4 regions of the Acidipropionibacterium jensenii genome follow, and region 4 is predicted to be linked to each of the others. Evidence: riboswitches for the same ligand, from Rfam matches in the RefSeq annotation. Region 4 holds a riboswitch; each other region holds the start of a gene.
What was found. A riboswitch is a leader RNA that binds a small molecule or an ion and turns the genes downstream of it on or off. The one in region 4 is predicted to bind thiamine pyrophosphate.
Positions count from the first base shown of each region.

Region 1 (7,056 bases), 260 kb from region 4:
GTCGACTCCGCGGTGGCCGCCGCCCGGCTGGTCGCCGCCGGTCACGACGTCACCGGCGTCCATCTCGCCCTGTCGCGCACCCCACTGGCCTACCGCGAGGGGTCGCGGGGCTGCTGCTCCCTCGAGGACTCCTTCGACGCCCGGCGGGCCGCCGACCGGATCGGCATCCCCTTCTACGTGTGGGACTTCTCGGAGCGGTTCGCCGAGGAGGTGATCCACCCCTTCATCGACGAGTACCGGGCGGGTCGCACCCCCAACCCGTGCCTGCGCTGCAACGAGCGGATCAAGTTCGCCGCCGTCCTGGAGCGGGGCCTGGATCTCGGCTTCGACGCGGTGGCGACCGGCCACTACGCCCGGCTGGAGACCCGCGAGGGGATCACCAGGATGCGCCGTGCGGTCGACCCCGGCAAGGACCAGTCCTATGTGCTGGGGGTGCTCAACCAGGAGCAGCTGTCCCACTGCCTGTTCCCGTTGGGCGACTCCTACAAGACCGAGGTGCGCGCCGAGGCCGCCCGACTGGGGTTGACGGTCGCCGACAAGCCGGACTCCTACGACATCTGCTTCATCCCCGACGGGGACACCGCCGGATGGCTCTCGGACCAGCTGGGCGAGCACACCGGTGAGTTCCGCGACGAGACCGGGGATGTGGTCGGCCACCATGACGGCTACCACCACTTCACCATCGGTCAGCGACGCGGCCTGCACCTGGGAACCCCTGCCTCCGACGGCCGGCCACGCTATGTGCTGGACATCGAACCGGTCTCCAACACCGTGGTGGTCGGCCCCTCCGAGGACCTGGAGGTGCATCGACTGGAGGCCATCCGGCCGGTCTGGTGCTCCGACACCCCCGGAACCGACTCCTGGGTCGGGCAGGTCCAGGTCCGCGCCCACGGCACCCCCGTGGAGGCCCGCGTCCAGCGGGTCGACGGCGGAGTGCGGATGACCCTGCGGACGCCACTGAAGGGAGTGGCGCCCGGCCAGGCGGCGGTGCTCTACGACGGCGACCTGGTGGTCGGATCGGCGACCATCTGCGGCACGGACCGGGCCGGCACCGACATCGTCGGGGCCACCCGGTGAGGGCCACCGCGCTGGGCTCCCTGCCCGGTCGGGACTTCCGCGGGGCGCTCGCCTCGATGGCCGAGTACTTCCCCGATCTGATCCCGCTGCCCGAACTGCCCGATCGGGGTCCCGGGGCAGGGATCCTCGGGCGCGGGACAGCCCAGCTGGAGTCCATCCCGACCGACCTGGGCCCGGCCGGCTGGCGGCTGGCCGACGCCGACGACCGGGCCGCCCGGTCGGCGCGTGCCGGCTGGCGCAGGGATCTCGACGATCTGGAGGAGACCCTGGCCGGGGAGTCCGCCACCGTCAAGATCGGCATCTGCGGGCCCCTCACGCTGGCCGCCGGGGTGCACCTGCGCCACGGCGAGGCGGTCCTCGACGACCCCGGCGCGCTGCGCGACGTCGGCCAGTCGTTGGCCGACGGCCTGGCCGCACAGCAGGCCGAACTGAGCCGCAGGATGCCCGCCGTGGACTGGGTCTGGCAGCTCGACGAGCCGGCCGCACCGGCCGTGCTCGCCGGACGCGTCGCCACCCAGTCGGGACTCCATCGCTATCCCGCGATGGCCCCGCACACCGCCACCGGTCTCATCGGCCCGGTCGTCAACGCCCTCCGGACGGCCGGAGCCGCCCGGGCGGCCCTGCACTGCTGCGCTCCCGGACTGCCCTGGGACCTGCTGGAACGGATCGACATCGACGACCTGCTGGTCGATCGCGACGCACTGGGCCACCAGGATCTCGACCACTGCGCCGAATGGCTGGAGTCGGTCCCCCGGACCGGCAGCGCTGAGCCGGGGGAGTACCGGAGGCTGGGTCTCGGCCTGGTCCCGACCAGTGCACCGGACCGGGTGATCTCGGCCGACCAGATCCTCGACCGGCTGGTCGAGGTGAGCCGACGCATCGGGGTGGACCGACGTCTGGTCCTGAGCGGGTGCATCCTCACCCCGGCCTGCGGACTGGCGTCCTGGTCCCAACCGTCCGCCGCGCGCCAGTGCGAGCAACTCGCCCGCGCCGCACAGCTGGCCGAGGAGGCGCTGCGCGACTGACCGGGCGGACCACGATGGCTACCATGGCCGGGTGGGCATCTTCACCGACCTGAACCTCAACGGACGCGCACCGGTGCGCGTCCAGCCGAAGATCGGCGAATGGGGGCCCAGGGGGGTTCCCTCCACCCGCGCCAAGAAGGTTCAGCGGATCATCGCACCGATCGTCTTCGTCCTGGTGCTGGCCGGACTGGCCGCGCTGTTCTACTTCTTCTACCGGATCCTCATTCCGCAGGGCTGATTCCGCGGGGCTGAGCGCGGCCGGCCAGGCCCGCTCGGTATACTCACAGGCTGAAAGACACGGGGTGCCTCCCATCGTGGGGCTGAGATAACACCCGCCGAACCTGATCTCATTTGCATGAGCGGAGGGATGTCACGATGCGTCGGCGCATGCAATGGTGAACGCTCCGGTGAGCGGTGCGCGGGCCGGCCGGCCGGCCATCCGGATCGACGATGCAAGCTACCGATACCCCCACTCGAGTCATCCGGTGCTGGCCCATCTGAGTCTGACCGCCGCGGTGGGGGAGCACATCGCCCTGGTCGGCCGCTCGGGGTGCGGCAAGTCCACCCTGCTGAGGCTGATCGCCGGCCTGGCCGAACCCGTCACCGGGACCATCGAGGTGCTGGGCCACCGCGACCCCCACGACAGACTGGACGGCTGCGCCATGATGCCGCAGAACGATCTGCTGCTGCCCTGGCTGAGGCTGGTCGACAATGTCGCCATCGGACTGCGCAACAAGGGGGTGGCGCGCCGTGAGGCGCGCACCCGCGCACTGGCGGTGCTGGACCAGTGGGGACTGGCCGAATGGTCCCGGTCCCGGCCCGACAAGCTGTCGGGGGGAATGCGCCAACGCGCCGCCCTGGCCCGTGCCCTGCTGGCCGACAAGCCCGTGCTGCTGGCCGACGAGCCGCTGGGATCCCTGGACGCCATCACCCGTGCGGACGGCCAGCGGTGGCTTCGCCGCGCCGTCCTGGCGGCCGGCGCCACGCTGATCCTGGTGACCCACGACGTCGAGGAGGCGCTGCTGCTGTCCCGGCGGGTCATCCTGCTCGGACCCGCAGGACCGCGACCGGCCGCCGCCCAGGGATCCTGGCCGGGCTGGTTCGACGATGACCGCCGTCGCGAGCAGATCCTGGCCGATCCCCGGTTCGCCGCCGCCCGGACCGCCGTCCTGGAGGCCCTCGGCGACTCCGCGGAGGCCTCTGCGGGGTCCGGCCCGGTGCCGGGGGAATCCCGATGAGGCACCTGATGGCCCGGGTGCTGCCACCCGCACTCACCGTGCTGCTCGTACTGGCCGGCTGGATCGGCCTCACCTCCTCCGGACAGGTGGCCGACTACGTCATCCCCTCCCCGGGCTCGGTGCTGGCCTCCCTGGTGACGAACTGGCCCGACACCCTGGGCCGAGCCACCATGGTCACCGCCGCCGAGACCCTGGCCGGGGTCGGCGCCGGAGTGGCGGTCGCCGTCGCGATGGTCGTCGCGACCGGCTACCTGCCCCTGGTCGGGCGCTCCCTGACGCCGCTGCTGGTCGCCTCCCAGGCCATCCCGACGATCGTCATCGGGCCGCTGCTCACCATCGCCCTGGGGTACGGGATGTCCCCGAAGATCATCGTGGTCGCACTGCTGTGCTTCTTCCCGGTGGCTCTCAACCTGATGGCCGGGATCGGTTCTGTGGACCCCCGACTCATCGACGCCATGCGCACCCTGAACGCCGGGCGCAGCGCGCTGTTCTGGCGGGTCCGCCTGCCGCACGCCGCACCCCGCGGATTCGCCGGCCTGCGGGTCTCGGTGACCTTCGCCCCGGTCGCCGCGGTGTTCGCCGAGTACACCGGTTCCACCGACGGCATCGGCTATCTCATGCTCCAGGCCATCCCGCGTCTGGCGACCGACTTCGTCTTCGCCCAGGTGGTGGTGCTCACCGCCCTGTCCGGCCTGCTGCTGGGCGCCGCAACCCTGCTGGAGCGCCTCATCTGCCCCTGGATCACCCCCGAACGAGGAGAATCATGACAGCTGTCCACAACCCCACCCTCAGCACACCGATCAGTCGCCGTCGACTGGGCGGCCTGTTCTGCGGCGCACTGGCCGCCGCAGGGCTGGCCGGATGCGGGCGCACCGAGGCCCGGTCGGCGTCCTCCCCGTCGGCGAGCTCGAAGCTGAGCCTGCTGCTGGACTGGAACCCGAACCCGGACCACGTCACCCTCTACACCGCCGTGCACACCGGGGCCTTCACCAAGGAGGGGATCGAGGTCGGCATCCAGAACCCGGCCAACACCGCCGACGCCGCCAAGCAGGTCTCCCTGGGCCAGGTCGACCTGGCCGTCAGCTACGAGCCCGACACCCTCATCGCGGTCGGCCAGGGGCTCGACGTCATCTCGGTGGCCGCCCTCATCCCGGTCAGCCTCACCTCCCTGATCGCCAAGAAGTCGCGGGGGATCACCTCCGGGGCACAGCTCAAGGGCCGGACGGTCGGACTGTCCGGGCTGGCCTCCCAGCGGCCCAGCGTGGAGTACATCGCGCGCCGCTCCGGGGTCGATCCGGCCACCATCACGATGCCGAACATCCAGCAGAGCCTCAGCCAGGCCCTGCTCACCGACAAGGTGGACGCCATCTACGGCGGTTTCCGCAACATCGAGGGAATCGAGCTCGCCGAGAAGGTGCCGGTCAACGTCATGCCGGCCACCGAGCTCGGACTTCCCGACTACGCCGAACTGGTGATCATCGCCAGCCGTCGACGGCTGGCGCAGGAGAAGGGGTACGCCGAGAAGGTGCGGGCCTTCCTGCGGGGACTGGCCGCCGGTCAGAGCGCCGCCCAGAAGGACCACAGCACAGCCGCCGAGGCGATGACCGCCCCGACCAGGGGCTCCTACCAGCCGCAGATGGTCGCCAAGATGGTCGACGCCACCGTCGAACTGCTGGGAACCGGACCGTTCGGAGTCCAGAAGCCGGCCGACTGGGCGGCCTTCGCCACCTGGATGCACCGCAACGGGCTGCTCGACAAAGCCCTGGACGGAGCCTCGGCCACCACCAACGACTACCTGCCTGCCTGACCCGGCGCGCTGACGTCCCGGACCGGGCTCACAGCACCAGGTGGACGCCCCACCTGGTGGCCAGGGCCAGGGCCAGGCAGCGCACGAAGAAGCCCACCGTCACCCACACCGAGAAGGACCAGAACCGCATCCTCGTGGTGGCCGAGTAGATGACCACCAGGTAGACCGGCGGGATGCCGGTGATCGCCGACAAGACCAGGATCGGCATCCCCCAGCGGGGGTTCTCCACCATCCGGGCGACCCGCCCGTTCCACCGGCGCCATCTCTCCCGGCGGGACCCGGGGGGTGGGGCGGTCTTCTCCCGAGGGGCGAACCAGCTCAGCTGGCGACCCTTGCGGACGGCCAGGAACATGATCTGCTTGCCGACGCCGTGGCCCAGGGCCAGGCCGATGGAGACCTCCAGAGGTCCCAGCAGACCGCTGGCCAGGGACCCCACGATGAAGATCTCGGAGTTGAGGACGGGCACGAGGCTGGAGGCGACGCCGAAGCCGAATGCCGAGAGGACCTCGTACCAGAACCGCAGGCTGGTCCACGCCGCGGCCTCAAGGGCAACCACGAACCGCCCCGGATCAGTTCGCGAGTGCGGCCAGGTGCTGCAGCCGGTTGAGTTCGGAGGCCAGGAACTCCGGGCCCCCCTGACGTCCCAGCACCAGACTGCGTCCGCCCGACAGCGGGGCGACCGCCACCACGGTGTCACCCCAGCCGGCCATCCAGCCCTCGTCCAGATCGGTCGAGTGGGTGGCGTCCAGCGGATTCAGCCGGTCCACCGCCTCAGGGGTGAACTCGGGGGCCAGGGCGGTGGAGGTGAGCACGGAGCGATCCGGGCTGAACAGGGCCGCCCACTGGCAGTGGAAGACCACCGGGGTGGCCTCGGTGAGGATCTCGGCGCCATGGGCCGGATCCTCGGCCATCCGGTTGAGAGTGGCGATGTCGGACTCGATGCCCCAGTTCTCCGGGTAGCGCGACAGCCACAGCACCTTCACCCCGTCGAGCATGTCGCAGGCCGACACCAGGGTGTCGGGAAGGGTGCTCGGGGGCAGGGTCAGGATGAAGTCGTCAATGGCGTAGCCGGGGCCCTTCTCCACGATCTCGACCGCGGAGATGTCAGCGTCGACCGTCCCCATCGCAGTGGCGACGAACCCCAGTGAACCCGGGGTGTCGGGAAGTTGAACGCGAAGCATGAGCACGCTTCATTCTCCCCCCGCCGGTCGACGGTCCAAAATGTGCGACCTGTGAGAGCGTCGCGGACAGGCCCTAGGATTGGCCAGCAGGGCTGTGGACACTCATCGGGCCGCGCCACTGGCGCCGCCCCTTGTCCCATTGCCCGCGTCATGTTCTCTGCCCCGTCCCCCAGGAGGATCATCGTGGCTCTCACGCCGGATGACGTCACCCGTCTGGCCGGCCTGGCACGTATTGAGCTGACCGCCGATGAGACCGCCACGCTGGCACCCCAGCTTGAGGTCATTCTCGACGCCGTCGCCAGCGTGTCGAAGGTTGCCACCGCCGAGGTGCCGCCCACCTCTCACGCACTGCCCTTGGTCAATGCCTTCCGACCGGATGAGGTGAAACCCTCGATGCCGGCCGAGGAGGCGCTGGCGATGGCTCCGCGCGCCGAGCAGAACCGGTTCAGGGTGCCGAGGATTCTCGACCAGGAGGCCCAAGGATGAGTGACACAGGGATGAGTGAGACGGGGATGACCTCGGCGGTCACCACCGGCGACGCCGAGATTCTCACCGCCAGCGCCTGCGACCTGGTCGCCGCGATGGAGGCGGGGGAGCTGAGCTCGGCCCAGATCACCCGCGCCTGTCTGGACCGCATCGAGCAGGTCGACGGTCAGGTCAACGCCTTCCTCGCCGTCGACGCCGACCGGGCGATGGACCAGGCCGAGGGGATCGACAGAAGGCGGGCC
Region 1 is NZ_CP040635.1:2,652,146-2,659,201, reverse strand. It holds gene mnmA (tRNA 2-thiouridine(34) synthase MnmA) at 1-1,077, shown strand, start outside; gene FEZ32_RS11905 (uroporphyrinogen decarboxylase/cobalamine-independent methonine synthase family protein) at 1,134-2,102, shown strand; gene FEZ32_RS11900 (hypothetical protein) at 2,134-2,340, shown strand; TPP riboswitch at 2,391-2,487, shown strand; gene FEZ32_RS11895 (ABC transporter ATP-binding protein) at 2,495-3,340, shown strand; gene FEZ32_RS11890 (ABC transporter permease) at 3,337-4,107, shown strand; gene FEZ32_RS11885 (ABC transporter substrate-binding protein) at 4,104-5,147, shown strand; gene FEZ32_RS11880 (VTT domain-containing protein) at 5,176-5,703, opposite strand; gene FEZ32_RS11875 (ACT domain-containing protein) at 5,717-6,328, opposite strand; gene gatC (Asp-tRNA(Asn)/Glu-tRNA(Gln) amidotransferase subunit GatC) at 6,479-6,814, shown strand; gene gatA (Asp-tRNA(Asn)/Glu-tRNA(Gln) amidotransferase subunit GatA) at 6,841-7,056, shown strand, end outside.
Region 1: it holds a riboswitch for thiamine pyrophosphate, as region 4 does, so the genes downstream of both, FEZ32_RS11895 (ABC transporter ATP-binding protein) here and thiM (hydroxyethylthiazole kinase) in region 4, are expected to answer to the same signal.

Region 2 (7,056 bases), 1.3 Mb from region 4:
CAAGGAGACGTCACCGAATCTGTGGACAACTCGGCGCAATGCCCAACCCGTCACATTTTCGCGGGGTTGTCCACAGGCCGGCGGGCGGCCTGCCGGGTCGGATCACTCCCGCTCAGAGCAGGTGGACGGTGCCCTGGAGGGTCCAGCTGAGGCTGGCGTCCTCACTGCCCGAGTCGTCGCTGACCACCACCGCGGCACTGATCTGCAGCAGCTCGGCCCGCTCGTAGGGGGCGTTCTGGCCCACCATGAAGGAGGCCCCCGGTGCCAGCACATAGGGCGGCCGGGCGGTCCCCTCGCTGAACGGTGTGGTGGACAGCTTGTAGCGGGCCATCAGCGCCGGGGCGCGCACCCCGGTCAGACCCTGGGCCCACGGCCAGTCGGGGTACCGGGTGGTGATGCTCACCGTCCCGATACCCAGGCTGATCGGGTCGCTGGAGATATTGGTGACGACATAGCGCAGCAGCACGATCCGGTCGCCCTTGGCGATCACCGGCCTGCCGTCGGCCGGGTCGACCATCACCGAGTTGTGCGGCGAGGGGGCCGTGGCGACCTGGTAGACGGTGATCCGGATCCGCTTGTCGGAGACCTCACCGAGCCGGGTGCCGGTGCTGGTCACCGGGAGCGCCCAGTCGGCGTCGACCCAGAGTCCGTCGTGGGAGACGGTGGGCGAGGGGGTGGCCGCCACCGGCGTCTGGACGGCGGAGGTGCCGCAGCCGACGGTGGCCAGCGCCAGCAGCGCCGCCATCGCCACCGCCAGTGGTCGCCACCGCGATCCACCTCTGCGCAGGCTCACTCCATGCTCCCCGATCCGACCGTCGAACACCCCCTGGTGCCGTTCTGGCTCGTTGCCGGCCATCGTCCTCCAGTGTGCCCCCTCACCGCATCCCGCGCACGATCGATCACAGGGGAGGGGATGTCGGGGACCCGGGCGCGAACGGTACGGTTCCAGACGTGTCCCGTGGCCTGCGCATCGTTCTTGCCGTCCTCCTCGCAGGCCTGACGGCCGGCGCGGCGGGGGGCCTGCTGAGCCTGCTCAACGTCGGGATCGAGACCCTCGCGATGGGTCACCACTACTTCGTCGACCCCACCGGGGTGAGCACCGTCCCGCTCTGGCGTCGGATCACCGTGCCTGTCATCGGGGGCGCGCTGGCAGGCCTGATCTGGTGGCGGCTGAGACGGCGCGGCCCGATCACCTCGGTGAACCAGGCGGTGCGGGTGGACTCCCCCGGCAGACTCGCCCCCGACACCGTGACAGACGCCGTCGCCCAGCTCATCGCGGTGGGCTCGGGCACCTCGCTGGGACGCGAGACGGCACCCCGCCAGATCGCCGGTTTCCTCGGACAGACCGTCTCGAACCGGTTCAGGCTTGGCCCGGAGGGACGACGGACCGTCATCGCCGTCGCCTCGGCGGCCGGTCTGTCGGCGGTCTACAACGTCCCGGTGGCCGGTGCCTGCTACGCCCTGGAGCTCATTCTCAAGTCCGATCTGCGCACCCGGCGGGGCTGGCTGGAGGTGTTGGCGGCCGCTGTCGTCTCGGGTCTGGCGACCGTCACCGCCTGGCTGTTCAACCACAACCATCCGATCTACCGGCTTCCCGGGGTGTCGCTGAGGATGCCGCCGGTGTGGTGGCTGGCGGTTGTCGCGGTGCTCTGCCTCGTGGTGGGGGCGGCCTTCGGCTGGACCAATGACCTCGCCAAGGACCACGCCCCCGCCGCGAGCCGGGTCTGGTGGGCGGTTCCGCTGGGATCGGCCCTGGTCACCGCGATCGCCCTGGTGGTCCCCCAGGTGCCGGGCAACGGCCAGATCGTCGTCCAGGCGGTGCTCACCCCGCCGGCCCTGGTGGGCGGCGCCCTGATCGGCGGGGTGCTGTTGATGGCGGCGGCCAAGTGGCTCGCCACCCACCTGGCGCTGCGGCTGGGGGCCAGCGGCGGTCTGCTCACCCCGGCCCTGGCGGTCGGAGCCTGCCTGGGTGCGGCGGTCGCGATGGCCTCGGGTCACCGCAGCGCCTCGGAGATCACGGTGCTCGCGGTGGTCGGAGCGGCCTGTCTGCTGGCCGTCACCCAACGGGCGCCGCTGTTCGCCGCCGCCTTCGCCCTGGAGCTGGTCAAGGCCCCTCCGGCGGTGACCGCCTCCGCGCTGATCGGGGTCGGCCTCACCTGGTTCCTCCGTCTGGCGGTCATTCGGGGGTGGGCGCACCGGCGGACCGGACGGCTGGGGACCCCGCCGAGCAGCTGACCCGGGCGCTGAGCTGACAGGAGGGACGCTGGGCTGACAGGACGGGTCCGAGGGGGACGAGGACCCGTAGACTCGGGCCATGGCGGGAAAAAGACCGAACACCTCGAGATCCCGACAGTTGACGACCTCCCTCGTCTTCTGCGTGGCCGTCTTCATGGTCATGGCCAGACCATCGGCGGCGGTCATCATCCCGATCATCATCGGCGCGATCGTCGTGGTCGGCGTGGTGAGCGCTCTGACCGCAGGTCGCAGATCGACACAGCGGTCGACTCCCCCGGGCCAGTCCTCCGCCCCGCAGCTCTCCCAGTACCAACAGGCGGGGTACCAGCCCTTCACCAGTGATCAGTCCGTCCAGCAGCCCCGGTCCGACCGGGCCTCCGGCGATCGAGGCAGTCAGACCAAGCAGAGCATCCTCGAACAGCTCGTCCAGCAGGTGGCATCGGTGGGCGTCGACCCCGCGTTGTCGCAGCCCACGACGGTGCAGAGGCGTGGGACGCTCCCCGGCGCCCGGGCCCGCACCTCCCAGGTCCACGCCCCGGCCGGAGCCTCCCAGCCGGCACCCTCCCAGCCGGCGGCCGCCCCGGCACCGGCCCCCGGCTCCGAGATCGACCTGTCGGACGCCCGGTCGCGGATGCAGCCCGGCTCCGACATCCGCTTCGACGACCTGGGCCTGCCGGCGTCGAGGAGGTCCGGCGAGCGTCGTCCGGCAGCCGGCCGGGTCCCCGCGTCCGGAACCCGTGGCGCGGACCGCCCCGCCGGTTCCAGCGCCATCACCGACTCGCTGGCCTCCCCGAGCCTGCTGGGGTCCAGCCTCACGTCGTCCTCCCTGATCGGCTCGGGGAGTTCCCTGATGGCACACTCCCTCGCGCCGTCGACCACCCGGACCGGCAGCGACCGGACCTCCCGCTGAGAGCCTCCCCGACCGTCTGAGGGCCGGTGCCCGCCAGTAGGCTGAGGCCCATGGCAGAGATGCGTGAAGAGAAAGACAGCATGGGCACGATCGAGGTGCCTGCCGATCACTACTGGGGGGCCCAGACGGAGCGTTCCCTCCACAACTTCGAGATCGGGCGCGACACCTTCGTGTGGGGTCGCGACATGATCCGCGCCCTGGGGACCCTCAAGAAGGCCGCCGCCGAGGCGAACAAGGAGCTCGGAGAGCTGCCGGGCGACGTCGCCGACCTCATCGTCAAGGCCGCTGACGAGGTCATCGCGGGCAAGCTCGACGCCGAGTTCCCGCTGGTGGTCTTCCAGACCGGTTCGGGCACCCAGTCGAACATGAACACCAACGAGGTGATCTCCAACCGCGCCATCGAGATCGCCGGGGGCCAGAAGGGGTCCAAGACCCCGGTCCACCCCAATGACCACGTCAACCGCGGTCAGTCCTCCAACGACACCTTCCCGACCGCCATGCACATCGCGGTCGTCACCCAGATCAACGAGCGGCTGTACCCGGCCGTCACCCAGCTGCGCAACACCCTGGACGACAAGGCCAAGCAGTACGACGACGTCGTGATGGTCGGACGCACCCACCTGCAGGACGCCACCCCGATCCGGCTCGGTCAGGTCATCTCCGGCTGGGTCGCCCAGCTCGACTTCGCCCTGGACGGGATCCGCTACGCGGACTCCCGGGCCCGTGAGCTCGCCATCGGCGGCACCGCGGTGGGCACCGGCCTCAACGCCCACCCGAAGTTCGGCGTCACCGTCGCCAAGCACGTCACCGAGGAGACCGGCCTGGAGTTCACCCAGGCGGCCAACCTGTTCGCCGCACTGAGCGCCCATGACGCCCTGGTGCAGGTGTCGGGATCCCTGCGGGTGCTCGGCGACGCGCTGATGAAGATCGCCAACGACGTCCGCTGGTACGCCTCCGGCCCGCGCAACGGCATCGGCGAGCTGCTCATCCCCGAGAACGAGCCCGGCTCCTCGATCATGCCCGGCAAGGTCAACCCGACCCAGTGCGAGGCCATGACGATGGTCGCCACCCGGGTCTTCGGCAATGACGCCACGGTCGGCTTCGCCGGCTCCCAGGGCAACTTCCAGCTCAACGTGTTCAAGCCCGTGATGGCCCACGCCTGCCTGGAGTCGATCCGGCTGCTGTCCGACGCCTGCGTGTCCTTCGACAAGCACTGCGCCTACGGCATCGAGCCGAACATGCCCAAGATCAAGGAGAACCTGGACAAGAACCTCATGCAGGTGACTGCCCTGAACCGCCACATCGGTTACGACCTGGCCTCCAAGATCGCCAAGAACGCCCACCACAAGGGGATCTCGCTGCGCGAGTCGGCCCTGACGGTCGGCGAGATGTCTGCCGCGGACTTCGACAAGTGGGTCGTCCCGGCCGACATGACCCACCCCTCGGCCGCCGAGTGAGGCGCGGCTGAACCCCGGCCTCGAGCACACTTCTGGCCCGGTCGGCGGACGCACATCCTGCGTCCACCGACCGGGCCAGAGTGCTGTCACCGTGCGGCACAGGTCGCCGCGGTCGGCAGGGGGCGCCCCATCGGCCGATGAGGCGGTGCACTACAGTCATGGCCATCCCACGGGGGTCCTCGGCAGAGGACTGAGATCGGGCTGATGCCGCCCGGACCGTTAGAACCTGTTCGGATCATGCCGACGTAGGAAGAAGGAGCTGGCTGCCATGGCCGCATCCCCACACAACACCCGGAACAACACCGCCCTCGAGGACTCTGCCACCCCCACCACGACGGTGGACGGCCCCGAGGAGAACTACCCCAGCCATCACTTGGGCTATCTCGTCAACGCCGCCCACGACATCCGGGTGCCGGTGACCATGATCAGCCAGGACGACTCCCCGGACGGCAGCCCGAACGCCCCGCTGCCCGTCTACCGGACCGTCGGACCCGACTGCGACGTCACCCGCGGACTGCCCGGCCTGCGGACCGGGTGGATCCAGGCCCGCGGCGACGTCGAGAGCTACCCGAACCGTCGTCGCGATCTGGCCGACGACGGCCGTTCGGCGGTGCGCCGAGGCGCCGCGAGCCAGGAGTGGCAGGGCGAGCGGCGTCCGGTCCTGAGGTCCCGCGAGGGCGCCACGATCACCCAGATGCACTACGCGAGGGCCGGGATCCTCACCCCCGAGATGCGCTACGTGGCGCTGCGGGAGGGCTGCGACGTCTCCCTGGTGCGCTCCGAACTGGCCGCCGGCAGGGCCATCCTGCCCTGCAACGTCAACCATCCCGAGTCCGAACCGATGATCATCGGCAGGGCCTTCGCGGTGAAGATCAACGCCAACATCGGGAACTCGGCGGTCACCTCGTCTATCGCCGACGAGGTGGACAAACTGCGGTGGGCGACCCGATGGGGTGCCGACACCGTGATGGACCTGTCCACCGGTGACGACATCCACACCACCCGCGAGTGGATCCTGCGCAACTCCCCGGTGCCGATCGGCACGGTGCCGATCTACCAGGCCCTGGAGAAGGTGGACGGCGACCACGCGGCGCTCACCTGGGAGATCTTCCGCGACACCGTCATCGAGCAGTGCGAGCAGGGCGTCGACTACATGACGATCCATGCCGGGGTGCTGCTGCGCCACGTCCCGCTCACCGCCGACCGGGTCACCGGGATCGTCTCGCGCGGCGGCTCGATCCTGGCCGGCTGGTGCCTGGCCCATCACCGCGAGAACTTCCTCCACGAGCACTTCGACGAGCTGTGCGAGATCTTCGCCCGCTACGACGTCGCCTTCTCCCTCGGCGACGGACTGCGGCCGGGGTGCCTGGCCGACGCCAACGACGCCGCCCAGTTCGCCGAGCTGGACACCCTCGCCGAGCTCACCAAAAGGGCCTGGACGCACGACGTCCAGGTGATGGTGGAGGGCCCCGGGCACATCCCCTTCCAGCTGGTCCGCGAGAACGTCGAGCGGGAGATCGAGCTGTGCGACGGCGCGCCGTTCTACACGCTGGGGCCGCTGGTGACCGACATCGCCCCCGGCTACGACCACATCACCTCGGCGATCGGCGCCACCGAGATCGCCCGCCACGGAACGGCGATGCTGTGCTACGTCACCCCCAAGGAGCACCTCGGACTGCCCGACCGCGACGACGTCAAGACCGGCGTCATCACCTACAAGATCGCCGCCCACGCGGCGGACGTGGCGAAAGGCCATCCGGGAGCCCGGGACCGCGACGACGCCCTGTCGAAGGCCCGCTTCGAGTTCCGCTGGCGCGATCAGTTCGGGCTGTCCCTGGATCCGCAGACGGCGGAGTCGATGCACGACGAGACGCTGCCCGCCGAACCCGCCAAGACGGCCCACTTCTGCTCGATGTGCGGCCCGAAGTTCTGCTCGATGAAGATCTCCCAGGACATCCGCGACGGGTTCGGGGACGCCGCCGACCAGCGTCGGATCGCCGAGGACGGGATGGCGGCCAAGGCGGCGGAGTTCCGCGCTGCCGGCGGCGAGGTGTACCTGCCGGATCCCGGCCTTCCCGCGGCCAGGTGATCCCGATCAGGATGTCCTGAGGCGACCCCCGGTGGAGCCGCGGCCCTCCAGGCACCACCGGGGCCCCGCTGCCAGGGCGACTCTTCTTGGTCTGCGACGAGGGCTCAGACCACCGACTTGCGCCGCAGGTCGGAGTAGGTGACCTCGTGCTCGTCGAGGAGGTTCGCGAAGGCGTCGTAGTCGTGAGCCTCCAACCACTGGCGCTCGGCCTCGGTGATCGGCATCGCCACCAGCCAGTGGACGGTGAGGTCGTCCTCGATGTCCACCGCACCCAGTTCGGTCGCGGTGAAGGGATGGCACCACACGATGTGCGGGGTGGTGGTCTGCGGGTCGTAGAGGGAGACGACGTCGCCGAAGACGACACC
Region 2 is NZ_CP040635.1:1,190,758-1,197,813, reverse strand. It holds gene FEZ32_RS05225 (hypothetical protein) at 113-787, opposite strand; gene FEZ32_RS05220 (chloride channel protein) at 952-2,235, shown strand; gene FEZ32_RS05215 (hypothetical protein) at 2,315-3,145, shown strand; gene fumC (class II fumarate hydratase) at 3,196-4,602, shown strand; TPP riboswitch at 4,764-4,871, shown strand; gene thiC (phosphomethylpyrimidine synthase ThiC) at 4,871-6,691, shown strand; gene FEZ32_RS05200 (suppressor of fused domain protein) at 6,796-7,056, opposite strand, start outside.
Region 2: it holds a riboswitch for thiamine pyrophosphate, as region 4 does, so the genes downstream of both, thiC (phosphomethylpyrimidine synthase ThiC) here and thiM (hydroxyethylthiazole kinase) in region 4, are expected to answer to the same signal.

Region 3 (7,056 bases), 1.4 Mb from region 4:
CACCAGCCCCGCCGAGGTGATCACCCCGCCGGTGACCTGAAGCCCCCGGATGATCCCGGGCCGGGTGCCGTGGGCGCCGGACTCCTCGCGCACCCGGGTCATCAGGAAGATGTTGTAGTCGATCCCCAGCGCGATCAGGAAGACGAAGCCGAACAGCGGCACCGCCGGATCGGCCCCCGGCAGGTCCAGGACGGTGTTGAAGACCACCGCCGCCACCCCCATCGTCGCCCCGAAGGACAGCACGGTGGTGCCCAGCAGGACCAGCGGGGCGACCACCGCCCGCAGCAGCACCATGAGAATCACCAGGATCACCGCCAGCACCAGCGGGATGATGAGATTGCGGTCGCGCAGCGAGGTGTCGTTGGTGTCGATGGCGGTGGCCGTCACCCCGCCCACCAGAGCGGTGGCGCCGCCGCGGTCCAGCTCGGAGCGCAGATCGCGGACGGTCTGCTCGGCGGCATCGGAGTCGGCCGCATCGGCCAGGGTCGCCTGGAGGAGCACCTGGCCGTCGACCACCCGAGGCTCGGGCGCGGGGGTGCCCGGGCCGCCGAACCCGCCGATCCCCGACCGGGTCACCGGTGCGGTGCCCGCCGGGGTGTCGGCCGAGACGGCGACACTCTGCACCCCCGAACTCGCCAGCAGGACGTCGGCGACCTTCTGCAGGTCCGCCGAGCTGGTGACGACGAAGGCGGGACTGCCGGAGCCGCCGGGGAAGTGCTCGGCCAGGGCGCGCTGTCCGTCGCGGGCCTGGGAGGAGCCGAGCACCAGGTCGGACTGGGGCACCCCCTGGGCGCGCAGCTGGGTGATCCCCAGGGTGCACACCGCCAGGATCACGCAGGCCACCACCCACACCGTGCGCGGCCGCGTCGACAGCGCCCGTCCCGCCCGCGCCCACAGCCCGGTGGGGGAGACCTCGCCGGAGGCCTGCGGGTCGAAGTGCGGGACCCTGGGCCAGAAGGCGGCCCGTCCCATCAGCAGCAGCATCGCCGGGAGGAAGGTCAGCGCCGCCAGCATCGCGAAGACGATGCCGATGGAGGTCACCGGCCCCAGGGTGCTGTTGGACTTCAGCTCGCTGAGCATCAGGCACAGCAGTCCGGCGATGACCGTCCCGCCGGAGGCGACGATCGGCCTGACGGACCCCTTGAGGGCATCGACGGTGGCGGTCCACCGGTCCCTCTCGGCAATCAGCGCCTCCCGGTACCGGGCGACGTAGAGCAGGGCGTAGTCGGTGGCCGCCCCGATCACCAGGATGAACAGGATCCCCTGGGTCTGCCCGCTCAGCAGCAGCACCCCGGCCCGCGCCAGGTGCCAGACCACCAGCAGGGCCACCGTCAGCGCGGAGACTCCGGTCAGCAGCACCACGACGGGCAGCAGCAGGGACCGGTAGACGATCAGCAGGATCACCAGGACGGCCGCCAGGGCCACTCCCAGCAGCAGGGTGTCGATCCCCGAGAAGGCCTCCAGGAGATCCGCGGTGAATCCCGCCGGTCCGGTGACGAAGACCTCGATCCCCTCCGGTGCGGTCCTCTCGAGGGTGTCCCTGACCCGGTCGACCGCCTCGCCGACGTCGGCGTCCCGGTCGATCGGGACGAAGGCCTGGATGGCTCGGCCGTCCTTGGAGGGAATGGCCGGGGAGCCCTGGCCGGTCACTCCCTGGACCGAGGCCAGCCCCTGGACCGCCTTCTGCAGGGCGCCGGTCTGGCTGCGGGTCAGCGGCGAGCCGCTGGTCATCACGACCACCGCGGGGATCGCCGAGGAGTCGTTGAACTCCCCGATCAGCTCCTGGACCCGGGTCGCATCGGCCGATCGCGGAAGGTAGGCGGTGGCGTCGTTGGAGGAGACCTCGTCGACCCGACCGAAGTAGGGTCCGCCGACCCCCGCCCCGGCCAGCCAGATGAGGATGAGCAGGGCGGGCACCAGCACCCTCAGCCAGCTGCGCGGAGTCCTGGAGGCGCTCCGGTGGCCGGAGGGGTCGTTGTCCATGCGGTCATAATAGGCGCGCCGTCGCCCACCCCGCGAGGCTGCGACACACCCGTCCGCTCCCGGCGATCATGAGACGGGCCGGGGACGGCTTCCTACACTTGGCCCATGCGCATCGCTATCGGAGGCTTCGCCGGACTGCTGGGCAGCGCCCTGGTCACGGAGCTGCGTCGACAGGGCCACGAGGTCGTGACCCTCACCCGTCACGAGCCCATCGAGGCCAGCGACAGACGGTGGGACCTCGACACCCTGTCCATCGCCCCGCCCTTCCTGGACGACGTCGACGCCGTCATCAACCTGGCCGGCGAACCCATCGCCCAGGGACGCTGGACCGAGGACCGCAAGCAGCGCATCCTCTACTCCCGCCTGGACACCACCCGGATCGTCACCCGGGCGCTGGAGAGTTCGAAGCGGTGCAAGATCTTCCTCAACGGATCGGCCGTCGGCTACTACGGCCCGCGCGGCGACGAGTGGGTCTGCGAGCATGACGGCGCCGGCGACGGATTCCTCGCCGGAGTCTGCCGGCAGTGGGAGGCCGCGGCCTCCGAGGCCCCCGACGACGTCCGCGTCGTGATGCTGCGCACCGGCCAGGTGATCGCCCCCCAGGGCGGATTCCTGGCCAAGCAGCGGCCCATGGTGCGGCTGGGGCTGGCCGGCAGGATGGGCTCGGGGCGGCAGTACCTGTCGTGGATCAGCCTGCGCGACCACATCCGGGTGATGATCGCGGCCCTCACCAACCCCGAGATCGTCGGGCCGATCAACCTGGTGGCCCCGATCCCGGTGACCAATGCCGAGTTCATCGCCACCTACTCCGAGTACCTGCACCGCCCCCACATGCTGCCGCTGCCCACCTCGGCGGTCCGGATGATCTTCGGCTCCGAGCTTGTCGACGAGGCGCTGCTCGCCGGCCAGCGGGTCCGCGGCGAGGTGCTCGGCCGGATCGGGTTCGAGTTCGACGACCCCAGCCTCGCCCGGGCGATCGCCACCGCCGAGCGGGGCAGGCGGTGAGCCGGCAGAACACTCGCCCGGTCCCGGTGGTCACCTGGACCCTCATCGGCATCTGCGTGCTGGTGTGGGCGGTCGAGCTCACGGTGCCGGGATTCATCGACGACATCGCGCTGTCGGCCGCGGCCGGGCGCGAGGAGCCGTGGCGGTTCCTCACCTCGGCCTTCGCCCACGCCGAGAACATCACCCACATCGGGTTCAACATGTGGGCGCTGTGGGCGGTGGGTCGCAGCCTCGAGGGATTCCTGGGGCGGGCCCGCTACATCGCCAGCTATCTGCTGTCGGCCCTGGCCGGCAGCACCCTGTTCGTGGTGATGGCCTCGCCGGTACCGAACGGGACGGCGATCGTGCCGGGCTGGTACGACGGCCTGGTCGGCGCCTCGGGGGCGATCTTCGGGCTGTTCGGCACCCTGCTGGTGGTGCAGCGGCGACTCGGCGGGTCGACCAGGCCGCTGTGGATCGTGCTGGGGCTCAACGTGGCGCTGGTCTTCTTCATCCCCGACATCGCCTGGCAGGCCCACGTCGGAGGATTCCTGGCGGGCCTGGTGACCGGCGTGGTGTTCTTCGAGGACACCGAGCGGGTGCGCCGCGGACACCGGCCGATGACCTGGTGGGCGCTGGCCGGACTGCTGGCGGTGATGGTGATCCTGGTGGTTCTGAAGTACCTCATCACCCCGGTGCCTGGCTGAGCCCCGGATCCGGCAGGTCGGCGGGTGCGCCCCGCTGAAGGTGAGGGGCTGAGCCCCGGATCCGACAGGTCGGCGGGTCCGCCCCGCTGACGGTGAGGGGCTGAGCTCAGCCCACCACGATGTCGGCCAGGGTCCGGGGGCGGTGCCGCAGCCAGTGGAGCTCCTCCTGGACGGCCCACATCTGCCAGTAGGGGGCGAACATCTCGCCGTCGCGGTCCAGAGCCCGTCGTCTGCGGGTCCGCGGGTCCGCCTCGCACCAGATGCGGGTGGTGGCCATCGCCGCCGAGACCGGGGTGAGGGCCCCGCAGCACTCGACGAGGATCGCCGCCCGGGGGTCCAGCTCGCGCCGGTCGCCGGGGGCCTTCGCGGCCCAGTCCCACGGTCGGTACCCGGCGTCGTGGTCGGCCAGGATCTTCTCGGGGACCATCCGCCACGCCGCCGACAGGCCGGCCCAACCCGGGTAGAAGTCGTCGTGGACCAGCTGCCAGGGCGCTCCCGGCCGCCGGTCCAGGATGCCGACCAGGGCCTCGGCGAGGGTGGACTTGCCCGATCCCGAGCCGCCGTCGATCAGGACCACCGGTCGTCGTCCGGCGCCGTCGGCCGCAATCCGATCGACGATGGGGTCGGCCTCGCCAGGGGAGAAGGTCTCGGCCGGCCCGTGTGGGGAGCGCGCTGGTGGGCGGTCGGCAGCCTGGTGAGGTCTCACGGGGCACCATCATCCTCCGGTGGGTGGGAGGAACTGTGGACCCGCATCGGAATCCGGGGCACAGGTGCACTGGACCGTTCCCGGTTTGGTGTGCGATCTTCGGGTGAGTTCGCCGGGGGATCGAACACGAATGGGCGTGGTGTGGGGCCGTGGGGCCGATGTCGGGCCTGGTGTGGGGTTGTGGGGTCGATGTCGGGCCTGGTGTGGGGGTTTCTGTTCGATCTTGGGTTGAACTCACCGGAAGATCGAACACCAACGGGCCTGTGTGGGGGTTGTGGGTCTGGTGTCGGGCCTGGCCCGGGTTTGTGTTCGATCTTGGGTTGAACTCACCGGAAGATCGAACACGAATGGGCCTGGGTGGTGTCGTCCCCCGGCCTGGGTGGGGTCGTCCCCCGGGTCTGGCGGCGTCGTGTCGGACGTCAGCAGGCCCCTGGCGGACGGACTGATAGAGTCTTCGGCGTCGACAGGGGAGCACGCAATCGTGCTGAGAGTGCCGAGAAGGCAGACCCTCGAACCTGATCCGGACCCGCACCAGCGGGATCAACCCGGCGTAGGGAGTCGAGAATCTCTCCAGGCTCTTTCGTCAGGGCCAGCCGCCCGGACGCGAGCGCCGGGCCCCTCCATGAGGAGGAGAAGGCAATGTTCGGGATCCGAGACCGTCACGCAGGACTGGCCGTTCTGCTCGCCGCAGCGATGGCACTGGCCGGGTGCGGGTCATCGGGCGGGTCGTCCAGCGCAGGCTCGGCCTCCGGCTCGGCCACCCCGTCCAAGGACGTCACCATCGTCACCCACGACTCCTGGGCGATGAGCAAGAACGTCGTCGCCGAGTTCACCAAGAAGACCGGCTACCGGCCCAAGTTCGTCTCCCAGGGGGACGCCGGCGCCGTCGTCAACCAGATGATCCTCACCAAGGACTCCCCGCTCGGCGACGCCGTCTTCGGCATCGACAACACCTTCTCCGGACGCGCCATCCAGGCCGGCGTGCTGGACCCCTACAGCTCCGCCGCGCTGCCCGCCTCGGCCAAGGACGCCGCCCGGGACACCGACGGCAAGCTCACCCCGATCGATCGCGGCGATGTCTGCATCAACGCCGACGACGGCTGGTTCTCCGCCAAGAAGCTGGCGGTCCCCACCACCCTCGACGATCTCGCCAAGCCCCAGTACAAGAACCTGCTGGTGGTCTCCAGCCCGGCCACCTCCTCCCCGGGAATGGCCTTCCTGGCAGCCACCGTCGGCGCCAAGGGTGAGAACGGCTGGAAGGGCTACTGGACCAGCCTCAAGAACAACGGCGTCAAGGTCGACAAGGGCTGGCAGGACGCCTACAACGTCGACTTCAGCGCCGGCCAGGGCAAGGGCAGGTACCCGCTCGTGCTGTCCTACTCGACCTCCCCGGCCGACACCGTGAGCAAGGACGGGAAGACCACCGCCACCTCCGCCCTGCTCAACACCTGCTTCCGCCAGACCGAGTACGCCGGGGTCATCCACGGCGCCAAGAACCCCGCCGGGGCGAAGGCCTTCGTCGACTTCCTGCTCTCCAAGGACGCCCAGGCCGACATCCCCGGGCAGATGTACATGTACCCGATCGACTCCTCGGTGGCGCTGCCCGCCGAGTGGAAGAAGTTCGCCCCGTTGTCCCCCAAGCCGTTCACCGTCGACCCGAAGACGCTGTCGGTCAACCGGAACACCTGGATCAAGGAGTGGACCGAGACGGTTCAGGGGTGAGGTCCTACCGGACGTCCCAGTGGGTGTGGCGCGCCTGCTGGCTGGTCGCCGGCCTGCTGGCCGTCGGCTTCCTGGCGGTCTTCTTCGCCGCCCCGGCGATCCACCTCATCGTGAAGGGGTTCATCGATGAGGAGGGCCACCCCACCCTCGCGGTGATGGCCCAGACCTTCCAGTCCTCGCGGACCTGGCGGATCATCCGGTTCACCCTGGGACAGGCGAGCCTGGGCACCCTGCTCTGCCTGGTGCTCGGCCTGTTCGGCGCCCACCTGCTCTACCGGGTGAGCTGGCCCGGACGCACCCTCGTCCGGGCCCTGGTCTCGGTGCCCTTCGTGCTGCCGACCGTGGTGGTCGGCGTCGCCTTCCGGACCCTGCTGGCCTCCAACGGCCGGCTCGGGTTCCTCGGCCTGGACGGGTCCTGGCAGGCCATCACCGCCGCCCTGGTGTTCTTCAACTACTCCGTGGTGGTGCGCACGGTGGGGTCCACCTGGGCCCAGCTCGACCCGCGCCGGGCCGACGCCGCCCGGGCTCTGGGGGCCGGTCCGCTGCGGGTCTGGCGGACCGTCACCCTGCCGGCCCTGGCGCCGGCGATCGCCTCGGCCGCCTCGGTGGTCTTCCTGTTCTGCGCCTCGGCCTTCGGCATCGTCCAGGTGCTCGGCGGTACCCAGTACTCCACCCTGGAGACCGAGATCTACACCCAGACCGTCGAGTTCCTCGACCTTCCCACCGCCTCCTCGCTGGCGGTGGTCCAGCTGACGGTCACCGGGCTGTGCCTGTTCCTGTCGGGTCGGGCCCAGCGCCGTCTGCAACGGTCCCTGGGCAGCGCCTCGCCGGGACCGCTGCGATTCCGGGGACGTCGCGACGGGCTGCCGGTGGTCGTCACCGCCGTCGTCCTGGTCGTCCTGCTGCTCGCCCCCGTGCTCACCCTGGTGGAGCGGTCCTTCCAGCGCGACGGCG
Region 3 is NZ_CP040635.1:1,529,620-1,536,675, forward strand. It holds gene FEZ32_RS06695 (MMPL family transporter) at 1-1,983, opposite strand, end outside; gene FEZ32_RS06700 (TIGR01777 family oxidoreductase) at 2,089-2,988, shown strand; gene FEZ32_RS06705 (rhomboid family intramembrane serine protease) at 2,985-3,674, shown strand; gene FEZ32_RS06710 (nucleoside/nucleotide kinase family protein) at 3,781-4,380, opposite strand; TPP riboswitch at 4,836-4,954, shown strand; gene FEZ32_RS06715 (thiamine ABC transporter substrate-binding protein) at 5,020-6,102, shown strand; gene FEZ32_RS06720 (ABC transporter permease) at 6,099-7,056, shown strand, end outside.
Region 3: it holds a riboswitch for thiamine pyrophosphate, as region 4 does, so the genes downstream of both, FEZ32_RS06715 (thiamine ABC transporter substrate-binding protein) here and thiM (hydroxyethylthiazole kinase) in region 4, are expected to answer to the same signal.

Region 4 (7,056 bases):
TCACCCCCGGTTTCCCTCGCGGCCACCCGGGGAAGCCGCCGGACACCGCTCGCCGGACACCGGGTCAGTGCGCTGCGCTGTCGGCGGCCTGCTGGGACCACAGGGTCTGACCGGCACTGTCGATCACCGTGGCGCGCGGCGTCGCGGTGAGGTCGATCCGGACGTCGAGGAAGTCGGCCCCGTCGGCGGCGGTGGACCGGTAGTCGAATCGGGCGTTCTCCAGATGCAGAGTGCTGGTGGTCGCGGTGGTGAGCCACGGGTGACGCCGGCGCAGACCGATCAGGTCCTGATGGGCCCGCAGGATGTCCTGGCCCCAGCCGGCCAGCTGCTCGGGATGGTCGGGAACGGGGGGTCGGATGTCGTCGTCCCCGCCGATCCGCTCCTCCTTGACCCCGGTGAACCCCTGCTCGTCGCCGTAGTAGATCGACGGGATGCCGCCGATCGTCATGAGGATCGCCAGGGCGGTGACCGCGCCGTCGGCCCCCAGCGTGCTGGCGATCCTGGTGACGTCGTGGTTGCCGATGAAGGTGTTGGGCGTGAAGTCGGCGAGGAATCCGTTGTGACGCTTGAGGGACCAGGCCAGTTCGAACAGGTTGCGGTCCTTGAGGCTGGACCAGATCGCCTTCCACAGCTCGTACTGGGTCACCGAGTCGACCCCCGAGGAGTCGACGAACTCGGGGTAGTCGCCGTGGATCACCTCGCCCAGGAACCACGCCTGGGGGAACCGTTCCCGGATCCCGGGGAGCACCCGCGACCAGAAGGCGGTGGGCACCGAGTAGGCCGCGTCCAGCCGCCAGCCGTCGATCCCCCGCTCCAGCCAGTGCGCCATCACCGCGGACGTGTACTCGACGGCGCGATCGCTGGAGTGGTTGAGCCGCACCAGGGAGGAGTGGCCCTCGAAGACCCGCGGTGCCGGGCCCCCCTTGGCCTGCCAGTCGATGTCGAAGAGGTCGGCGTCGGGACCGTCGGGGCCCTCCGCCAGGGCCCGGATCACCCCGGGGTGCTGGGATCCGACATGGCTGAAGACGCCGTCCAGCAGGATTCTCAGGCCGCGGTCCCGGCAGCCCGCCACCAGGCGGTCGAAGTCGTCCTCATCGCCGAGCCGCGGATCGATCACCATCGGGTCGAGGGTGTCGTAGCCGTGCGACTCGGAAGCGAATATCGGCCCCAGCAGCAGCCCCGAGGCGCCGAGCTCGACGGCGTAGTCGAGCCAGTGGGACAGCCTGCCCAGGCGGTGGGTGAGGGTGCGGTCACCGTCCCGAATGGGAGCGCCGCAGAACCCCAGGGGGTAGACGTGCCACCAGATCGCGTGGTCAACCCAGGTCACCGGATCCTCCTGATCAGTTGTGTCTCGAATGCGTTCAGTGCCATTGACGAGCGTAATTCACCGGCAACCCCCGCGTCGCAGGTACCGCCCGGCCAGGGGCGAGAACTCCTTGTTAATACCCCCTGGGGGTATTAATCTCGGGGGTGTCAGCCGAGGAGTGGACCCATGACCGATCACCACGCACATGCGCACCACGAGACCCACGCGTCCCATCAGGGGGCTCACACCCACCACCAGGACCATGCGGCGGGATTCCGGCGCCTGTTCTGGGCCAATCTGGTCCTCGCGGTGCCGGTGGTGGCGCTGTCCCCGATGTTCGCCTCCCTGATCGGCTACTCCACACCGGGCTGGACGGCCCCCGTCGCCCCGGTGCTGGGCACCGTGATGTTCGCGTGGGGAGGCCGCCCCTTCCTGGCCGGCGCCCTGACCGAACTGCGCTCCCGCCGGCCGGGAATGATGATGCTCATCGGCCTGGCGATCACGGTGGCCCTGGTGTCCTCGTGGGGAGCCACCGTGGGGGTCCTCGACCACCACCTGGACTTCTGGTGGGAGCTCGCCCTGCTGATCGTCATCATGCTGCTGGGCCACTGGGTCGAGATGCGCTCGATCGCGCAGACCTCATCGGCCCTGGAGTCTCTGGCCGCGCTGCTTCCCGACGAGGCGCAGCGCGTCGACGGCGAGCGGATCGTCACGGTCTCCCCCGCCGATCTGGCCGTCGGCGACCTGGTGCTGGTGCGCCCCGGCGGGGCGGTGCCGGCCGACGGCACGATCGCCGAGGGCGGCGCCTCGATGGACGAGTCGATGGTCACCGGGGAGTCCCGTCCGGTCGAGCGCAGTGTCGGAGACAGGGTCGTGGCGGGAACCGTGGCCACCGACTCCGGGCTGAGGGTGAGGGTCACCGCGACCGGCGAGGACACCGCCCTGGCCGGTATCAGGAGAATGGTCGCCGAGGCCCAGACCTCGTCCTCCCGGTCCCAGCGGATCGCCGACCGGGCGGCGGCCCTGCTGTTCTGGTTCGCCCTGGCCACCGCCGGCCTCACCGCCCTCGTGTGGAGTCTCATCGGCCTTCCCGACCAGGCCGTCACCCGCGCCATCACCGTCCTGGTGATCGCCTGTCCGCACGCCCTGGGCCTGGCGATCCCGCTGGTGGTCTCAATCTCCACCGGACGGGCCGCCCGCGCGGGTGTGCTCATCCGGGACCGGCTCGCACTGGAGCAGATGCGCACCGTCGACGTCGTCGTTCTGGACAAGACCGGAACCCTCACCCGCGGCAGGCCGACCCTCGACGCCGTAGCACCGGTGCAGGGCTGGTCGGCCGAGGCCCTGCTCGCCCTGGCGGCCGCCGCCGAGACGGACTCCGAGCATCCATTGGCCCGGGCCGTGGTGGAGGCCGCGCACGACCGGGGTGTGAGGGTGCCGGCGGCCGGCGGTTTCAGCTCCTCCCCGGCAGTCGGGGTGAGCGCCACCGTCGAGGGACGGGTGGTGCGGGTCGGAGGGCCGCGCCTGCTCCGGGAGGTCGGCGCCGCCGAGGTCGACGAGGCCGAGCGGTGGCGTCGCGACGGTGCGATCATCCTGCACGTCCTGGCCGACGGGGAGGTGATCGGCGGGCTCGCGCTGTCCGACGAGGTGCGCCCGGAGTCCGCCGAGGCGGTGGCGGCGCTGCACCGCGACGGCGTCGAGGTGATGATGATGACCGGCGATGCCGAGCCGGTCGCCCGGTCGGTGGCCGGCCGGCTCGGCGTGGACCGGGTCTTCGCCGGCGCCTCCCCGGCCGACAAGGCCGACCTGGTCGCCGACCTCCAGGAGCAGGGGCACCGGGTGGCGATGGTCGGTGACGGGGTCAACGACGCCCCGGCCCTGGCCCGGGCCGATGTCGGGGTGGCGATCGGCGCCGGCACCGATGTCGCGATCGCCTCGGCCGGCGTCATCCTCGCCAGCTCCGACCCGCGCTCGGTGAGCTCGGTGATCGCCCTGTCGCGGGCGACCTACCGCAAGATGACGCAGAACCTGTGGTGGGCCGCCGGGTACAACCTCGTCGCGGTGCCGCTGGCCGCCGGGGTGCTGGCCGGGGTCGGGTTCGTCCTGCCGATGTCGGTAGGCGCGGTGCTGATGTCGGCCTCCACCGTGGTGGTCGCGCTCAACGCCCAGTTGCTCCGGTGGCGGGCACAATGACCCCACCCGGGCCGGGGAGCGGGTCCGAGGGGATCCGGGTGCGGCGACAAGGAGTGTCGAGATGGCGGAGAACAAGACCACGGTGACCGACGTCGACCCCGAGGACTTCCTCGCCGGCGTGAAGACCGCACGCCAGCGGGAGGAGTCCCGGAGGCTGCTGGCGATGATGAGCGAGCTGACCGGTGCACCGGCGCGGATGTGGGGGCCGACGATGGTCGGCTTCGGGCAGTACCACTACCGCTACGACACCGGACGGGAGGGAGACGCCCTCATCCTCGGATTCGCCCCGCGCAGCGGCAAGTTCGCGCTCTACGGGCTGATGGACAGTCCCGAGGCACCCGCCCTCCTGGAGCGGCTCGGCACGCACCGGCGGGGAGCCGGCTGTCTCTACGTCAACCGGCTGGACGACGTCGACGAGGAGGTGCTGGCCGAGCTGATCCGCGCAGCCTGGGCCGCCCGAAGGCCGTGACGGCCATCCGCTAGAGTGACGATCCGACACGGGGTGCCGCACCAGTGGCTGAGATGACACCCGTCGAACCTGATCCAGTTCGTACTGGCGAAGGGATTGTCTCCCGCCGGATGTGAGCCGTTCAGCAGCACTGCTGAGGCGCCGTCGGCCCGGCACTCCTTCCGCCCGAAGAAGGAGTGAGACCGACATGACCACCGGCGTTGAGATCGCAGAGCTGCTGACCCGGGTACGGGAGACGACACCTCTGGTGCAGTGCATCACCAACAGTGTGGTGACGAATTTCACCGCCAATGTGCTCCTGGCCGCCGGCGCCGCCCCGGCGATGGTGGACATCCCCCAGGAGGCGGGGATGTTCGCGACGATGGCCGGCGGGCTGCTGGTCAACACCGGCACCCCGACCGCCGAGCAGCGGGCGGCCGCCCGCGAGGCGGTCGCCGGGGCCGGCGAGGCGGGGACGCCGTGGGTGCTCGACCCGGTGGCGATCGGCGCACTGCCGGTGCGGACCGCCCTGGCCGCCGAGCTCGCCGAGCAGCACCCGGCTGCGGTGCGCGGCAATGCCTCGGAGATCCTCGCGCTGGCCGGGGCCGGTTCCGGGGGCCGCGGGGTCGAGTCCTCCGACTCGATCAGCGACGCCGCCGGGGCGGCCCGCGAGCTGGCCTCCCGGCTCTCCACGGTGGTGGCGGTCTCCGGCCCGGTCGACCTGGTGACCGACGGGACGCGGGTGCTGCGCGTCGGCAACGGCCACGAACTGCTGACCCGGGTCACCGGTGGCGGGTGCGCCCTCGGGGCGTTCATCACCGCCTTCCTGGCCGCCCGGGCAGAGGCCGAGCCGCTGGCCGCGGTGGTGGCCGCCCACACCGTCTACGGGATCGCCGCCGAGCGGGCCGCCGCCGGCTGCGCGGGGCCCGGATCGTTCGCCACCGCCCTGATCGACTCCCTCGCCGCACTGACGGCGGCCGAGGTCGAGGCCGGGGCGCGGGTGTGGCAGGACTCCGAGGAGCAGAAGTGATGGATCTGGGCGTCTACCTGGTGACCGACCCCCGGATGTGCGCCGACAGGGGGGTGTCCCAGACCGTCGCCGCCGCGGTAGCCGGCGGGGTGCGCACCGTGCAGATCCGCGACAAGAGCTGTTCTGCCACCGACTTCTTAGCCCTGGTGGAGGAGGTGGTCGAGACGGTGGCCGGTCGGGCCATGGTGGTGGTCAATGACCGGCTCGACGTGGTGCGCACCGCCCGGGAGCGCGGAGTCGGGGTCGACGGCGTCCACCTCGGTCAGGGCGACGCCGATCCCCGGGTGGCCCGCGAGCAGCTCGGCCCCGATGCGGTGATCGGTCTGACCGCCGACCATGCGGCACATCTGGCCGCGGTGGAGTCCTGGCCGGCCGGGACGATCGACTACCTGGGAGTCGGTGTGATCCACGACACCAGCACCAAGCTCGACCACCCGCCGGTGCTGGGAATCGACGGGTTCGCCCGGTTCACCGCCGCCTCACCGGTCCCCACAGTCGCCATCGGGGGAATCTCGCGCGACGATCTGGCCGGACTGCGCCGGGCCGGGGCATCGGGTGCGGCGGTCGTCTCGGCGATCTGCGCCGCCGAGGATCCGCAGGAGGCCGCCCGCGATCTGGTGGAGGCCTGGCAGCAAGCTCCCGTGCCCGCCGGGAGTCTGGCGAGGAGCTGACCCCCTGGTCAGTGCGGGATCGTCGTGACGATCGTGAGGGTGGCCTCCTGATCCAGGGGGTTGGAGATCCGGTGATAGCGGTCCCCCGGCGTCTGCGCGGTGTCCCCGTGGTCCAGCCGGACCAGTTCGGCACCGTCGGTGAGGATCACCACCGTGCCGGTGATGACGTGGAAGGTCTCGACGGTCTTGGCCGGATGGGGCGCGAACTCGGCGGTGGTGGATCTGCCGGGCAGCGTGTAGTGGATGAGTTCGACGCCGGCGACCGGCCGGGCCAGCAGTTTCCTGCGGATCCCGGTGTCGGGGTCGACGTACTCGGGACCCTCATCCCGCCGCAGGACGGTGAGCTCTGCGGCGGGCCGGGTGAGCTCGTTGAGATCGCTGCCGAGGCTCTCGGAGATCGCGATGGCGCTCTGCAGACTCGGGTTCAGCGATCCGCGCTCGAGTCGCGACAGGGATCCCGCCGACACGCCGCTGGCGTGGGCGAGCTGTTCGAGGGTGATTCCCAGTTCGGCCCGGCGGGCCCGCACGGCCGCACCGAACCTCTCCTGCGGGGTGGCCGGCACTGGATCAGTGTGTGCACGGCCGGACCGCTTGGGCGTGTTGGGTACCGAGTTCGTCGACTCTGAGCGACTCGGTGCTGAAGGACCTGGCACCCGGCTGGTTGGCATGACACCATCCTGTCACCGCGTCTTGCATATTCGCAATCATTCTTGCTTATACTCAAACATGACGGTTCTCCTCTCGGGTCTCCCCCTCATCGCGGTCATAGCGGCCCTGCTCGCCCGGCAGCCGGCGCTGCGATCGGCGGTGCTCGGGGTGGTGCTGGCGGCCGTCATCGGCGCGGGCTGGTTCGACCTGAGTCCCTCGGTGGCAGCCCGTGCGGCCGCCTCGTGGTGGGCACTGGTGGCCGAGGTGGCCCTCATCGTGGCGGGCGGGATCGCCTTCGCCGAGGCCGGTCGCCTCACCGGCGGCCAGGAACGGCTGTCCTCCTGGCTGCGGCGGTCCCTGGGGACCGGTATCGCTCCGGTCCTCGCGATCGTGCACGGGGTGACCCCCCTGGCGGAGTCGCTGACCGGGTTCGGGATCGGCGCGATGCTGGCGATCCCGCTGCTCACCGCCCTGGGACTGACCGGACGCCGCGCGGCGACGATCGGTCTGCTCGGGCTGTGCGCCGTCCCGTGGGGATCGATGGGACCGGGAACCCTCATCGCCGCGCAGCTGGGCGGCGTCGGCTTCGACGCCCTGGGGGTGGCGTCGGCCCTGCTCAGCCTGCCGGTCTTCGTCGGAGTCGGCGTCGCAGCGGTGCTGATGGTGGCGCCCCGGGAGGACCAGCTGCGGGCGTGCCTGGCGGCGGTCGCCTCCGCAGCGGTGCTGTGGTGCGGGGTGCTGGTGGTGAACCTCGCCGTCG
Region 4 is NZ_CP040635.1:2,915,505-2,922,560, forward strand. It holds gene FEZ32_RS13010 (alpha-amylase family protein) at 65-1,327, opposite strand; gene FEZ32_RS13015 (heavy metal translocating P-type ATPase) at 1,493-3,499, shown strand; gene FEZ32_RS13020 (DUF1801 domain-containing protein) at 3,561-3,968, shown strand; TPP riboswitch at 3,988-4,082, shown strand; gene thiM (hydroxyethylthiazole kinase) at 4,156-4,977, shown strand; gene thiE (thiamine phosphate synthase) at 4,977-5,648, shown strand; gene FEZ32_RS13035 (helix-turn-helix domain-containing protein) at 5,657-6,211, opposite strand; gene FEZ32_RS13040 (L-lactate permease) at 6,375-7,056, shown strand, end outside.